DNA from 2 places in the Streptococcus sp. 20925_1_44 genome. Region 1 is predicted to be linked to the other one. Evidence: predicted binding sites of a transcription regulator. Region 1 holds the regulator's gene; the other holds the start of a gene.
What was found. Region 1 encodes Rex, which represses fermentation and respiration genes when NADH is low (regulators of the CRP and FNR family bind a similar motif). Its sites were predicted from a motif close to TTGTGAANTANTTCACAA; they were not measured.
Positions count from the first base shown of each region.

Region 1 (7,344 bases):
TCTTTGGAGGTCTGATTATGACTCGTGAATTTAAATTTGAAACTCTTCAATTGCATGCAGGACAAGTGGTAGACGCTACTACCAAGTCCCGTGCTGTACCAATTTACCAAACAACATCTTTTGTATTTGAAGATACACAGGAGGGTGCAGACCTTTTTGCCCTTCAAAAAGCTGGAAATATCTATACTCGTATTACCAATCCAACAACTTCAGCCTTTGAAGAGCGTATTGCAGCACTAGAAGGCGGAGTAGGTGCACTTGCCACAGCTTCTGGGATGGCAGCTCTTACTTATACTATCCTTGGACTTGCTCATGCTGGTGATCATGTGGTTGCAGCTTCAACTATCTACGGTGGGACCTTTAACCTTTTGAAAGAAACCCTTCCTCGTTACGGAATCACCACAACTTTTGTTGATATTGATAATCTAGAAGAAGTAGAGGCAGCGATTAAAGATAATACAAAACTTGTTTTGATTGAAACTTTGGGTAATCCAGTTATCAACATTCCTGATATTGAAAAAATAGCTGAAATTGCTCATAAACATCAGATTCCTTTGGTTTCAGACAATACCTTTGCAACGCCTTATCTTATCAATGTCTTTTCACACGGTGTAGATATCTCGGTTCACTCGGCGACTAAATTTATCGGTGGACACGGTACAACTATTGGCGGTGTCATTGTTGATAGCGGTAAGTTTGACTGGGCTGCTTCAGGGAAATTCCCTCAATTAGTCGATGAAGATCCAAGCTACCACAATATCAGCTATACTCGCGATGTTGGTGCTGCAGCATTTATCGTTGCTGCTCGTGTTCAATTGCTTCGCGATATGGGAGCTGCCCTTTCACCATTTAACTCATTCTTGCTCCTACAAGGTCTTGAAACACTATCTCTCCGTGTTGAACGTCATGTGCAAAACGCTGAGAAAATCGTTGATTTCCTTGTGAACCATCCAAAAGTTGAAAAAGTCAATTATCCAAAATTAGCTGATAGCCCTTACCATGCCTTGGCGGAGAAATATTTACCAAAAGGTGTTGGTTCAATCTTTACCTTCCATGTTAAAGGTGGAGAAGCAGAAGCTCGTAAGGTGATTGATAGCTTAGAAATCTTTTCAAACCTTGCAAACGTAGCAGATGCCAAATCATTAGTCGTTCATCCGGCAACTACAACTCATGCTCAATTGTCTGACTCTGATCTAGAAGCAGCAGGAGTAACTAAAAATCAAATCCGACTTTCAATCGGTCTTGAAAATGTCGATGATTTGATTGAAGATTTACGACTAGCACTTGAAAAAATCTAAAAATAACTAGTTTTTATCGAATTAAGCATCCTTCTCACGAATAATAAAGTGAGGAGGATTTTTATGTATAGTATTTCATTTCAAGAAGATTCACTTTTACCAAGAGAGAGACTAGTCAGAGAAGGAGTAGAAGCACTCAGCAACCAAGAATTACTGGCAATATTACTAAGGACAGGCACAAAACAGGCCAATGTTTTTGAAATAGCACAGAAGGTCTTAAATCAGCTGACATGTTTAACTGACCTAAAAAAAATGAGTCTACAGGAATTGCAGACTCTATCGGGTATTGGACGTGTAAAGGCTATCGAATTACAAGCCGTTATTGAATTAGGCTATCGTATCCATAAAAGGGAAACAGTGGAAATGGAGAGTATTCTTAGCAGTCGTAAATTAGCTAAAAAGATGCAGTCTGAGCTTGGAGATAAAAAACAAGAGCACCTAGTGGCGCTCTATCTGAATACTCAAAATCAAATCATTCACCAGCAGACTATTTTTATCGGGTCTGCCACGAGAAGCATTGCTGAACCGAGAGAAATTCTCCACTACGCTTTGAAGCATATGGCAACATCTGTGATTCTGGTTCATAATCATCCATCAGGAGCAGTAGTTCCTAGCCCCAATGATGACCATGTTACGAAGCTTGTTAAAGAAGCCTGCGAATTAATGGGATTGGTCTTATTGGACCATTTAATTGTCTCTCATTCTGATTATTTTAGTTACCGCGAGAAGACGGACCTGATATAGGATTATTTTTTGAAGTTTAGGAGACCCTGCTCAATCGCTTGTAAAGCATAGGACTCAACTTCGTTCATAACAATTTTAGGAAGAGGATCAATTGTAGGGACCAGCAACTTTTCTTGCACGATAAAGTCAATAATAGAATTGAAGTCTTCAATTTTATAATACTTTTTTGAGTGGATCAAGATATCTCTGTAAAAAACAAGCGAAGAACGAAATCTGCCTTTAAATTTAGCATCTGCCTTTTTACAAAATTGTTTTGCCTTTTTAGACATTTCTTTCAGTTCTTTTTGTTTGTCCTTTAGTAAGAGTTTGTCGAGATACTCTTTATTCTTAGAAAATGTTTGGTAACTTTCTGCCGTTAAAAGACTATATAGATTAGAAAGTTGAAAATAAACTTCTATTTTCTTTTCCTTATAGGTTGAGAAATGGTCAATTTCCTTGCTCTTAACAGATGAGAAAACATTAACATCTAAATCTCTCAAAAGCTCATGAGTAGAAGGTGGGTTAAGTTCATTCATAATTAATTAACTAATTTATCGAAATTATAATTCATTGACGACATAGTCGAAAAGTGTTTTATCTTTGGGGCGATTTTCAAAGAGAAATTCAGGATGCCATTGAACCCCAAGATAAGGGAAGCCGTCTGTAGTTGTAACAGCTTCGATAATACCATCTTTAGGATCTTGTGCTACAACCTTAAGATTAGGAGCTAAATCTTTGATACTCTGATGGTGGAAAGAATTGATATGAGAGATTTCTCCATAGATTTCTCTTAGAATAGTATCTGGTTCGGTGATAAGTCGCTGAGTGGTGTATTCAGCGGAAGTATCTTGCCAATGATCTTCGATATCTTGATAAAGTGTTCCACCCATAGCAACGTTAAAGAGCTGAGTACCACGACAAACAGAAAAAATAGGTTTCTTTTGCTTGATTGCTTCTTTAATGAGGGCTAACTCAAAAATATCACGTTGAAGGTGGTAATCGTCGCTATCAATAGCTTTTGGCTCACCATAGTATTTAGGGTCAACGTTTTGTCCACCAGTTAGAATAAGCTTATCAATTAAACTAATGTAGTAACTGGCCATTTCTTCATCGCCAATCGGTAGGATAATGGGTATACCTCCAGCTTCATTAACTCCTTCAACAAAGCCTTTGGCAGCATAACTCATCATAAGATCATCATCTGGATGCGGGGTTTCATTTCCTGTAATCCCAATAACTGGTTTTTTCATAAATCAATTCGCTTTCTAATCCTCTTTTCGCATGAAATAGAGGAGGGTTTGAAGTTCGCTAGTAAGATCGACATACTGAACAACTACGTCTTTAGGAAGATGTAGGTGAACAGGAGAAAAACTGAGGATACCTTTGATACCAGCATCAACCAAAAGTTCAGCAACTTCTTGAGATTTAACACTAGGAACAGTAAGAATAGCAGTTTTAACATCACTATCCTTAATTTTATCCTTTATTTGAGAGATTCCATAGATTGGAACACCGTCGGGTGTCTTGGTACCAACCTCAGGATGATCATCTAGGTCAAAAGCCATGATGATTTTCATCTTGTTACGCTCATGAAAGCGGTAGTGGAGGAGGGCATGTCCCATATTTCCAATACCTACCAGCATAACATTAGTAATAGAATTATCATTTAAAAGATCAGCGAAAAAGTTCATGAGCTTTTTGACATCATAGCCAAATCCACGACGTCCAAGTTCGCCAAAGTAAGAGAAGTCACGACGAACAGTGGCAGAATCAATTCCAATCGCTTCTGCAATTTGTTTGGAATTAGCTCTTTCAATTTTCTCGGCATTAAATCTTTTAAAAATACGGTAATAGAGAGAAAGTCTCTTTGCTGTTGCTTTAGGAATAGCAGACTGTTTTTCTTTCACAAAATCACAACCTTTCTATCTACTATTTTATAGAAAGCTTGTGAAAATTGCAACAATAACGAAAAAAAACTAAGAAAAAATCTTAGTTTATCTTCGTTTCGTGGTAAGTTCTTAAAAAGCGGTAGAGGTTACCTAGAAGCCCTTGATAGATTTCAACTCCATCATGTGTTAATGAAGTAATATGAGTAGTATCGGGAAGAGTTACACAACCCGATAGAGAGAGCATAAGAGCTTCATAGTCTTCATATTCTTGCACACGCTCTACTTGATAGGAGTCCTTGTAAGTTAATCGAAACATAATGACCTTCTATCTTTCGCTTTTTGTAAATACGCCACGTTCAACCAGGCTATCCATCAAAAAGTAAAATTTCTCTTGGTGGATATGAGTTTCTTCTGATTTGAAGATATCAACTAAACGTAGACCAAATTTATCAGTGATATTGATTTTTACACCAGTTAAGTCTTTGTTGATGATAATCTTAAGTTGGAATCCTTCTCCGCTATTTGGAACTTTTTCAAGTAGACGCGTTAATTCATAGTTCCCAACTTTAGTTTCAAAAAAAGTATTATCTTTAAGCGTAAATTTTTTAACAGTTGGACTAAGTGTGTATTCGTAACGACAATTTTTAAGTTTAATCGTTTGCTCAAATGCCATTAAGTTTATCCTCCGATGATATTTTTAAGAGTTTTAGCAAGAGTTATCATTTCTTGTTCCGTATTTTGAGGTGAAATGCTGACGCGTACAGACTCGTGTAAGCGAGGAGATTCTTCTCCGTAGAAGGCTTGAAGAACATGACTGACCTGAACAACACCAGCTGTACAAGCAGAACCTGTTGAAATAGAAATACCTTCAAGGTCTAAACGAAGTAGTAGTAGATCGTTGCGTTGTCCCGGAAATCCAATATTTAGGACATAAGGGAGTTGATCTTTACCTTGATTGAGGTAATAGGTTGATCCAGCCATCTCAGTTAGAAAAACTTTCTGTAGTTTTTGAACTTTGTTAAAGTTAGTCTCTAGATGATCTATATCGTCCTTAAGAGCTGCAACCATACCTATAATTGCGGGAAGGTTTTCTGTCCCTGCTCTTTTTTTCTGTTCTTGATCTCCACCATGTAGATAAGGATCAAAATCTGTAGAAGCAGCGTATAGGAAACCGATACCCTTTGGACCGTGAAATTTATGAGCAGAGGCACTGAGGAAATCTATTCCTAGTTCTTCAGGAAGAATCTCTAGCTTCCCAACAGCTTGAACAGCATCTACATGATAAGCTGCTGAATGGACTTTTAAAATCTGACCAATTTCAGCGATTGGTAAAAGAGTACCTGTTTCATTGTTAACATACATAGTTGAAACGAGAATAGTATCTTCACGCAGTGCATTTTTGACTTGATCTGCAGTGATTTCTTGATTGTCGTCGGGTTTTAAAATAGTCACTTCAAACCCAAAATTTTCCACCAAATATTCAATTGGCTCAAGCACAGCGTGATGCTCGATAGCAGTAGTAATAATGTGTTTTCCGCGATTTTGATGACGAAGACAGTAGCCGATAATAGCTGTATTATTACTTTCTGTACCACCAGAAGTGAAGAAAATGTGTTGGGGCTTTGTACCTAGTAAACCTGCTAACTCTTGACGAGCTTCACGTAATAATTTTCCTGCTTTACGCCCATGACCATGAATACTAGAAGGATTGCCATAAGTCTCCTGCATGACTTGAGTCATTGCTGAGATAGCTGCAGATGACATGGGTGTCGTAGCAGCGTTATCTAAATAAATCAAAAACTCACCTAATTTCTATTTAAATTTAAATAGTGGACTAACTGGTTTTCTTTCATGAATACGAACCATGGCATCACCAATTAGTTCGCTTGCGGTAATATATTGTACATTCTTAGGTTTTTTACTTTCTGTCAATACAGAATCTGTAACCAAGACTTCCTTGATATTAGCTGCATCCAACAACTCTGCAGCACCGTTGACGAACAATCCATGGCTTGATACCGCGTAGATTTCAGTAGCACCTTCGCGTTCCAAAATTTTAGCAGCTTCAGAGAAAGTACGGCCTGTATTAAGAATGTCATCGATTAAGATTGCTTTCTTACCTTCAACCTCTCCGATGATGTAACCTTGGCTACGTTCAGAATCATCTTGGGCATAGTCAATGATAGCAATCGGAGCATCAAGGTATTCAGCAAGGCTACGAGCACGTTTTACACCTGAGTTTTTAGGGCTGACAACAACTACATCTGGACCAGTTAAACCTTTATCAATGTAGTGTTTTGCAAATAGCGGAATTGTATAGAGGTTATCTACAGGAATATCAAAGAAACCTTGTACCTGAACAGCATGAAGGTCCAGTGTCAATACACGGCTAACCCCAGCTTTTACTAACATATTTGCAACAAGTTTAGCTGTAAGAGGTTCTCGAGAAGAAGCAATACGGTCTTGACGAGCATAACCAAAGTATGGAAGCACAACGTTAATGGTATTTGCACTAGCACGAACACAGGCGTCAACCATGATTAATAGTTCCATCAAGTGGTTATTTACAGGGTAGCTGGTTGATTGGATGATATAAACATCATATCCACGAACACTTTCTTCGATATTAACCTGGATTTCACCATCGGAGAATTGACGTGATGACAACTTTCCAAGTGGAACACCTGCTGCATCTGCAATTTTTTGAGCTATTTCATGATTGGATGAAAGGGAAAAAAGCTTCATATTTTTTGTATCTGACATTGATAAACCGTCCTCTATAAACTAAGTAAATCGGTGAAAAAACATTTTTAAAAGAAAGTGTTTTCTTTCACAGATTCTATTATTTTTTATCTCTTCTATTTTATCAAAAAAAGAAGATTATTTCAGTTATTTTTCATATTTTCTATAAATCGTACTAATTTAGAAGGAGCTTTCTTGTAATGGATCTCATTTACTTGTAAAAACTCCTGAAAATCAAGACTTCCTTGGTCACCATTCTCAACTTCTAGCTCTAGTTCATAATCTACAATATCGAAGTAGCGGCTTTGATCAAGCGCCATGAGTCCAATAGCTGTTTCCTTTTCGTAACGAACAGTAGTTAGGCAACCTAAAACCACCCAACCACTTGTTGAAAGTCCACTGCTAGTTAGTTCTTCTAGAATCATCCCCTGAGGGAGTTTACAATTTTCAAGACAATATTTTGCTTCCTCAAGAGTGAGGTCTTGGTTGTATTCCATATTTCCGACTTCTTGAGGAATCTTAATAGTCAGTTCGGCGCTTGTATCGAACGTACGAATGCGCATAGCGATTTTATGTTGACGAAGGTAAAAACCAGGCGTATCTAGGTAGTAATTTTTTTGTGTAATAGGAGTGACTTCTGAAAATTGAGCTAGCAATCGATTATATTCTTCTTCACTGAGAAGTGTTTTCAT
Region 1 covers NZ_JAPVZQ010000001.1:355,971-363,314, forward strand. The annotation lists gene O3643_RS01655 (O-acetylhomoserine aminocarboxypropyltransferase/cysteine synthase family protein) at 18-1,298, shown strand; gene radC (DNA repair protein RadC) at 1,362-2,042, shown strand; gene O3643_RS01665 (hypothetical protein) at 2,045-2,557, opposite strand; gene O3643_RS01670 (gamma-glutamyl-gamma-aminobutyrate hydrolase family protein) at 2,582-3,271, opposite strand; gene O3643_RS01675 (redox-sensing transcriptional repressor Rex) at 3,287-3,928, opposite strand; gene O3643_RS01680 (DUF4649 family protein) at 4,011-4,226, opposite strand; gene O3643_RS01685 (DUF1831 domain-containing protein) at 4,236-4,583, opposite strand; gene O3643_RS01690 (cysteine desulfurase family protein) at 4,589-5,707, opposite strand; gene O3643_RS01695 (ribose-phosphate diphosphokinase) at 5,723-6,673, opposite strand; gene O3643_RS01700 (CYTH domain-containing protein) at 6,796-7,344, opposite strand, start outside.

Region 2 (7,344 bases), on a different contig from region 1:
AGTTAAAAGTTACAGTCAAGCGTGAGGGGGAGGAGCTGGTCTCTAATCTCTTAATCGAGTTAGGTGCCCAAGGGGTAGCAATTGAAGATAGCATGGACTATGTTGGAAATGTGGACCGTTTCGGTGAAATTTTCCCTGAGGTCGAGCAACAAGAAGAAATTGTGGTCACAGCCTACTATCCGGAAACGGTTGATGTGGTAGCGGTTGAAGCGGATTTGCAGGCTCGTTTAGCAGAATTGACAGACTTTATGGATCTAGGAGAGGTCAAGATGGGGACGACTGCCTTGGCTGAGGAAGACTGGGCAGACAACTGGAAGAAATACTATGAACCAGCTCGCATTACCCATGACCTGACCATCGTACCATCATGGACGGACTATGAGGCGACGGCGGGAGAAAAGATTATCAAGCTAGATCCAGGGATGGCCTTTGGAACAGGAACCCACCCTACGACCAAGATGAGTCTTTTTGCCTTGGAGCAGGTCCTTCGTGGTGGAGAAACAGTGCTAGATGTAGGGACTGGTTCAGGGGTTCTTTCTATTGCAAGCTCACTCCTAGGTGCCAAGGAGATTTTCGCCTATGACCTAGATGATGTAGCGGTTCGAGTCGCTCAGGAAAATATTGAGCTCAATCCTGGCATGGAAAACATCCATGTAGCAGCAGGAGATTTGCTTAAGGGTGTTGAGATTGAGGCAGATGTCATCGTGGCTAATATCTTGGCAGATATCCTCATTCATCTGACAGAGGATGCTTATCACTTGGTCAAGGATGAAGGTTATCTCATCATGAGTGGTATTATCAAGGACAAGTGGAACATGGTGCGTGAGTCAGCAGAAGCAGCTGGATTTTTCCTTGAAACCCACATGATCCAAGGGGAATGGAATGCCTGCGTCTTCAAGAAGACCAAGGATATTTCTGGTGTGATTGGAGGCTAGCATGCAGCAGTATTTTGTCAAGGGGAGTGCAATCTCTCCTGTCACTATCGAGGACAAGGAAACCAGCAAGCACATGTTTCAGGTCATGCGTTTGAAAGAAGAGGACCAGGTTACCTTAGTTTTTGATGATGGTATTAAGCGCTTGGCGCGCGTGATAAATGTAGAGGCGCGTCAGTTGGAGCTGATTGAAGAATTGGCTGACAATGTAGAATTGCCAATTCAAGTGACCATCGCATCAGGCTTTCCCAAAGGAGATAAGCTAGAGTTTATCACTCAAAAGGTGACGGAACTGGGTGCTAGCCAGATATGGGCCTTTCCCGCAGACTGGTCAGTCGCCAAGTGGGACGGCAAGAAATTGGGTAAAAAGGTCGAGAAACTAGAAAAAATCGCCCTTGGTGCTGCCGAGCAAAGCAAGCGGAATCTAGTCCCAAGTATTACCCTTTTTGAGAAAAAGGCAGACTTTCTAGCCCAACTGGATCAGTTTGATTCTATTGTGGTGGCTTATGAAGAGTCAGCTAAAGAAGGAGAATCAGCTGCACTTATACAAGCAGTTGCTGAGCTTGAAAAGGGAGCCAAACTGCTCTTTATCTTTGGTCCAGAAGGAGGTCTCTCACCTGCAGAAATTGAATCTTTTGAAGCTAAAGGAGCAGTTCTAGCAGGACTTGGGCCTCGCATCCTACGAGCCGAAACAGCGCCGCTTTACGCCTTGTCTGCCATAAGTGTTTTGCTTGAATTGAAAAAATAAGAGACTATGAAAAAATCACCTAGAAAAGGTGATTTTTTATGCGCTTGAAAGGGTGCGTGAAAGAGTAAATAAGCGAATCCATAATGGCAATGGGAATATTTAATTTTTTGATGATTTCGCAGAAAAAATGGATATCCAAACTGTTCCTAATCTTGTGTTCTATTAAAACAGGGAAAATCATACTATATAGAGCAGGAGAGTATTTCTAGTCTTGAAGAAAGATTATTTTCACTAATAAAAAAATGACTCTGGAAATTGGAGTCGTATAGATGATAAAAGAGGTTAGATTTAATCCAACCTCTTATTTTTTATCTTAATGGAATTGCATACCACCATCGACGATAATGGTTTGACCTGTAATGTAGTTTGAATCTGGTCCAGCAAGGAAGCTAACAGCTGCAGCGACATCTTCTGGCTCAGATAGGCGTTTCAATGTAATATCTTTTGCGAATGTTTGCATACCCCATTCGTCGTCTTTTCCTGCATTTTTCCCAACTTCGTGAGCGATATCATACATCATTGGTGTTTTAACGATACCTGGAGCATAAGCGTTAACAGTGATGCCTGAGTCAGCTAAATCACGCGCCAATGTTTGAGTAATACCACGAACAGCGAATTTTGTACCACCATAAACAGTCAAGTTTGGATTTCCAACAACACCTGCTTGAGAAGTAGCGTTGATGATTTTACCACCGTGACCAAGTGCTTTGAATTGAGCTTGAGCAGCTTGTGCTCCCCAGATTACCCCACCGACGTTAATAGCAAAGGTACGATTGAACTGTTCTTCTGTAATCGTATCTAGAGGTGTAGTCGGAGCGACTCCAGCGTTGTTTACCACAACGTTCAAGTCTCCGAAATGGTCTACAACTTTTTGGAAAGCTGCAGCAACCTCTGCTTGTTTAGACACATCAGCCACAACAGCTAAAGCATTCTCTGCTGACAATTCAGCAACTGCTTTTTCAGCTGTTTCAGCATTGTAGTCTAATACCCCAACCTTAAAACCATCTTGGACCAAGCGTTTTGCGATTGCAAAACCGATTCCTTGACCTGCACCTGTAACAATAGCTACTTTAGACATATGATTCCTCCTTTGGTATCCGTGATACCATTTCAACGTTCATAAAAGAACAGCAAAGGGTTATAAGTGAGTTGTGATAGACTTCTAAAAGAAGTCCTATCGCTTTTTAGTATATACCTTTGTGAAATTAGTGTCAAACAAAGACTGGTTTTTGGAAAAATGAATATTTTTCAAGATCAAAATAATCGAAAACTTTCCTGTGTGAGATTTAGAGTTAGAAAAATAAAACTATCGCGTAAAGGGGAAAGCGCACGATATTTTCCAAGCACATTTCTTGAAACCCTTTCCTCCTTCTGATAGACTAATACATAGTTTGAAAAAAGGAGACTTAATATGAAAAAATTTGTTGCTGAATTGATCGGTACTTTTATGCTTGTGTTCATCGGAACAGGAGCTGTTGTTTTTGGAAATGGTGTTGAAGGTCTTGGACACCTTGGAATTGCTCTTGCCTTTGGTTTGGCAATCGTAGTTGCAGCTTTCTCAATCGGAACTGTTTCAGGTGCTCACTTGAACCCAGCTGTTTCTATCGCTATGTTTGTTAACAAACGTTTGTCATCTTCAGAACTTGTAAACTACATCCTTGGTCAAGTAGTCGGTGCTTTCCTTGCATCAGGATCTGTGTTCTTCCTCTTGGCAAATTCAGGTATGTCAACTGCAAGTCTTGGTGAAAATGCCTTGGCAAACGGTGTAACTGTCTTTGGTGGTTTCTTGTTTGAAACAATCGCAACATTCTTGTTTGTTTTGGTGATCATGACTGTAACTTCAGCAAGCAAAGGAAATGGCGCAATCGCTGGTTTGGTGATCGGTTTGTCATTGACAGCTTTGATTCTAGCTGGCTTGAACATCACTGGACTTTCAGTAAACCCAGCTCGTAGCTTGGCTCCTGCTGTATTGGTAGGTGGCGCAGCTCTTCAACAAGTTTGGATTTTCATCCTTGCACCAATCGTTGGTGGAGTTCTTGCAGCCCTTGTTGCTAAAAACTTCCTTGGAACTGAAGAATAATTGAAACTTAAAAAGCCTTGCTTCTCATCTTGAGGAACAGGGCTTTTTCGTATGATACTCTTCGAAAATCTCTTCAAACCACGTCAGCTCTATCTGCAACTTCAAAACAGCGTTTTGAGCTGACTTCGTCAGTCTTATCTATAACCTTAAAGCAGTGCTTTGAGTAACCTTCGGCTAGCTTCCTGGTATGCTCTTTGATTTTCATTGAGTATGAGTTTAACGGTTGTCAATTTTCTCTGGATAGAGGTCATGTTGGAAGAGGCGTTGTTCTGCCAAGCCTTCATACTTAGTTCCTGGCTTACCGTAGTTGTAGTAAGGGTCGATTGAAATGCCACCGCGAGGTGTAAATTTTCCCCAGACTTCTAAATAGCGAGGGTCTAGCAAGTTGACCAAGTCTTTCCCGATAGTGTTGATACAGTTTTCATGGAAATCTCCATGGTTTCGGTAGCTAAAGAGGTAGAGTTTGAGGGATTTTGACTCGACACAGAGCTTGTCAGGAATGTAGGAAATATAAATAGTTGCAAAGTCTGGTTGAGCAGTGATGGGACAAAGTGAGGTAAATTCAGGACAGTTGAACTTGATGAAATAGTCATTTTCCACATGACGATTGTCAAAGGATTCGAGGACTTCTGGTTGATATTCGAAAATGTAGTTGGTTTCTTTGTTGCCGAGGAGGCTGAGGTTTTTCATTTCTTCTTGTTGTGACATGATTTTTTCTTTCTAATCTTAAACACCACGTTGGTTGTCGTAGAGGAGGGTATGGAGTTGAGGAAGGACGCGGACATTGCCCCAGCTATCGTCGGCAGCGACACGTTCCCAGAGTTCTTTGAGGCGATCCAGTTGGTCTTGGACAATATTGCCTGTAGCCTTGGGCTCAGGATTTCCCGCCGATAAGAAGAGGACATCTGGTTGGTAGCGTTCTTGAATACCTTTGGCAAAAGCTAGATCTGCATCATCAAAGACAGGGATTTTAAAGGTTACTTTGTCTGGGTCTAGTTGGGAAACGATAAAGTCCAAGGTCTCAAAGTTGACTTCCATCTTGGAGGAAGGAGGCTTAGGACTCAGAGTGACTTGGTCAATATCTTTTAACCAATTTTGCCAGCGAGATCCCTGGGTTTCAACGGCAAGAGTGACACCACGTTCCTTGAGTTTGGTTACTAGCTCAGCCATGTTGGCTGCTAGGATAGCAGGATTTCCCCCAGATAGGGTGACATAGTCGTAGCTTCCTAGTTTATCTAATTCAGCGATTACTTCATCAGCTGTCATGCGAGTTGGTTTTTCAGAACCATCCCAAGTAAAGGCGGAGTCGCACCAGTCGCAGTGGTAGTCGCAACCAGCAGTGCGGACAAACATGGTTTTCTGGCCAATAGCTCGACCTTCACCTTGAAAGGTAGGCCCAAAAATTTCTAGAACTGGTAGTTTGAGGACACGTTCCTTAGTCATCTAACCACTCCCGTCTAAACTCTGCAAAGGCAGTCGGAGTTTCATAGAGGCGAACATATTCCAAACGGAGACCGCGCTCGTCTGGCAACTCTTGGCTCATGGTTTGGAAAATCCAGTAAACCATATTTTCAGCAGTCGTATTCATGTAGGGCAGGGTTTCATTGAGATAGCGATGATCCAAGTGGGGCTCTAAGTAGTCCTTGTAGATAGCTTTGATGTCTCCGAAATCGTGGGTCATACCTCTATCATCTAAAAATCCACTGACAGCGATTTGTAGATGATAGGTGTGACCGTGTAGGGATTTGCATTTTCCTTCATAGTGAAAGAGGTGGTGGGCAGCATCGAAGGTAAATTCTTTTGAGACTAAGGTTCTGTGAGGATTGTAGACAAGAGATTCCCCAGTTTCTTGTTTGATTTCTTTGGGGGCAAAAAACATCAGGCCTCTCCTTTCTGAGAGAGATAAACCTCTAAACCATGTTGGCGTAGATGGCAGGCAGGACAAGCTCCACAACCAGTACCGATAATCCCATTGTAGCAGGTCAAGGTCTTCTCACGAACATAGTCAAAGGCACCAAGTTGGTCAGCTAATTCCCAAGTTTCAGCCTTGTCTAGCCACATGAGAGGCGTTTGGATCACAAAGTCGTAATCCATAGCAAGGTTGAGCGTGACATTGAGTGATTTAACAAAGACATCCCGACAGTCAGGATAACCAGAGAAGTCTGTTTCGCACACTCCTGTCACGATATCCGTAATTCCACGCTGCTTGGCAAGGACTGCCGCAAAAGACAGAAAGAGATGATTGCGACCGTCAACGAAGGTATTAGGAATCTCTCCTTCTTTTTTCTCAATTTCTAAATCTGAAGTCAAGGCATTTTCAGTAATTTGTCCTAGCAGAGACATATCTAGGATATGATGACGAATTCCTTGTTCCTCAGCGATTTCTTTGGCCACTTGAATTTCTAAATGGTGGCGTTGACCGTAGGCAAAGGTAACGGCTTCGACCCTTTCATAGTGTTGCTTGGCCCAGAAAAGGCAGGTTGTTGAATCTTGACCGCCACTAAAGACGACCAAGGCTGATTGACGTTTCATAGTACTCCTTCCAAAATGGGAAATGTTCAGAGCACGCAAAAAGCTCCCCAGAGGGAGCTAAAAAATACCAAGTAAAGGTTTTTTTTAGCGATGGCATGTCCCAAACATCGTAATATTCTAGTTACAGTCTAGCATATTTTTTGAAAAATGGCAAAGGGCAAGAAAAAAGAGACCAAATGAATGCATTTGGTCTCTTTTTTGATTAGCTTAATTCAGCAACGATGGCTTTGATTTGTTCTGCAGTGTGGACACCAGCCACTTGTTTAACAACTTGTCCATCTTTCTTGAAGAGAAGAGTAGGGATAGACATGATACCAAATGCACGAGCTGTGTTTGGATTTTCATCAACGTCCATTTTAACAATCTTCAAGACATCTTCTGAAAGTTCTTCAGACAATTTGTCCAAGATTGGACCTTGCATACGACATGGACCACACCAAGTAGCCCAGAAGTCTACCAAGACCAATCCGTCTTTAGTTTCTTGTTCAAATGTTGCATCTGTAATTGCTTTTGCCATAGTATTTCTCCTTTTTAATTATATTGGCTTAAATCTTATTTCATGAGATAGAAGAAAACATCTCCATAAGTCCCATGGTAGTCCAAATCATGTCCCTTGTAGGTTACTTTTTGGACAGGGTAGTAGTCTGCGACACCAATCAGGCAGGCATGTTGAGAACGTTCAAATTCTTCGTATGACTCGAAGCTCATGGTTCTCTCTTGCTTGCTGGCATCAAGATAAGTGATTTCAATCATAGGATTCTCCTTTGCTAAATCATATCTTCATTTTACTCCTTGGAAAAAGGAATGTCAAGAAAATTGCTTGCGCACGCAAGTTTTTTTGTAAAAATTTTAGGAAAGCCAACTTGCTTTTGTTTCAAGGCTTTCTTCTACAGCTTTTTGTAGATAGGCAAGAGTTGTCTGACCCTCCTTAGTGAGGCAGATAAAACTAGCTCGCTTATCCTGGTCACAACATCTCCGACTAAGTAAAGCACAATTTTTGGCTTCTAGGCGTGCCACCATTCGTGATACAGCACTTGGACTCAGATGGAGTT
Region 2 covers NZ_JAPVZQ010000003.1:222,617-229,960, forward strand. The annotation lists gene prmA (50S ribosomal protein L11 methyltransferase) at 1-935, shown strand, start outside; gene O3643_RS05435 (16S rRNA (uracil(1498)-N(3))-methyltransferase) at 937-1,680, shown strand; gene O3643_RS05440 ((S)-acetoin forming diacetyl reductase) at 1,994-2,758, opposite strand; gene O3643_RS05445 (MIP/aquaporin family protein) at 3,092-3,760, shown strand; gene queF (preQ(1) synthase) at 3,977-4,468, opposite strand; gene queE (7-carboxy-7-deazaguanine synthase QueE) at 4,487-5,203, opposite strand; gene queD (6-carboxytetrahydropterin synthase QueD) at 5,196-5,639, opposite strand; gene queC (7-cyano-7-deazaguanine synthase QueC) at 5,639-6,292, opposite strand; gene trxA (thioredoxin) at 6,495-6,809, opposite strand; gene O3643_RS05475 (DUF4649 family protein) at 6,845-7,045, opposite strand; gene O3643_RS05480 (MarR family winged helix-turn-helix transcriptional regulator) at 7,142-7,344, opposite strand, start outside.
Region 2: the regulator Rex is predicted to act here: its motif matches at 2,878-2,895, upstream of O3643_RS05440 ((S)-acetoin forming diacetyl reductase).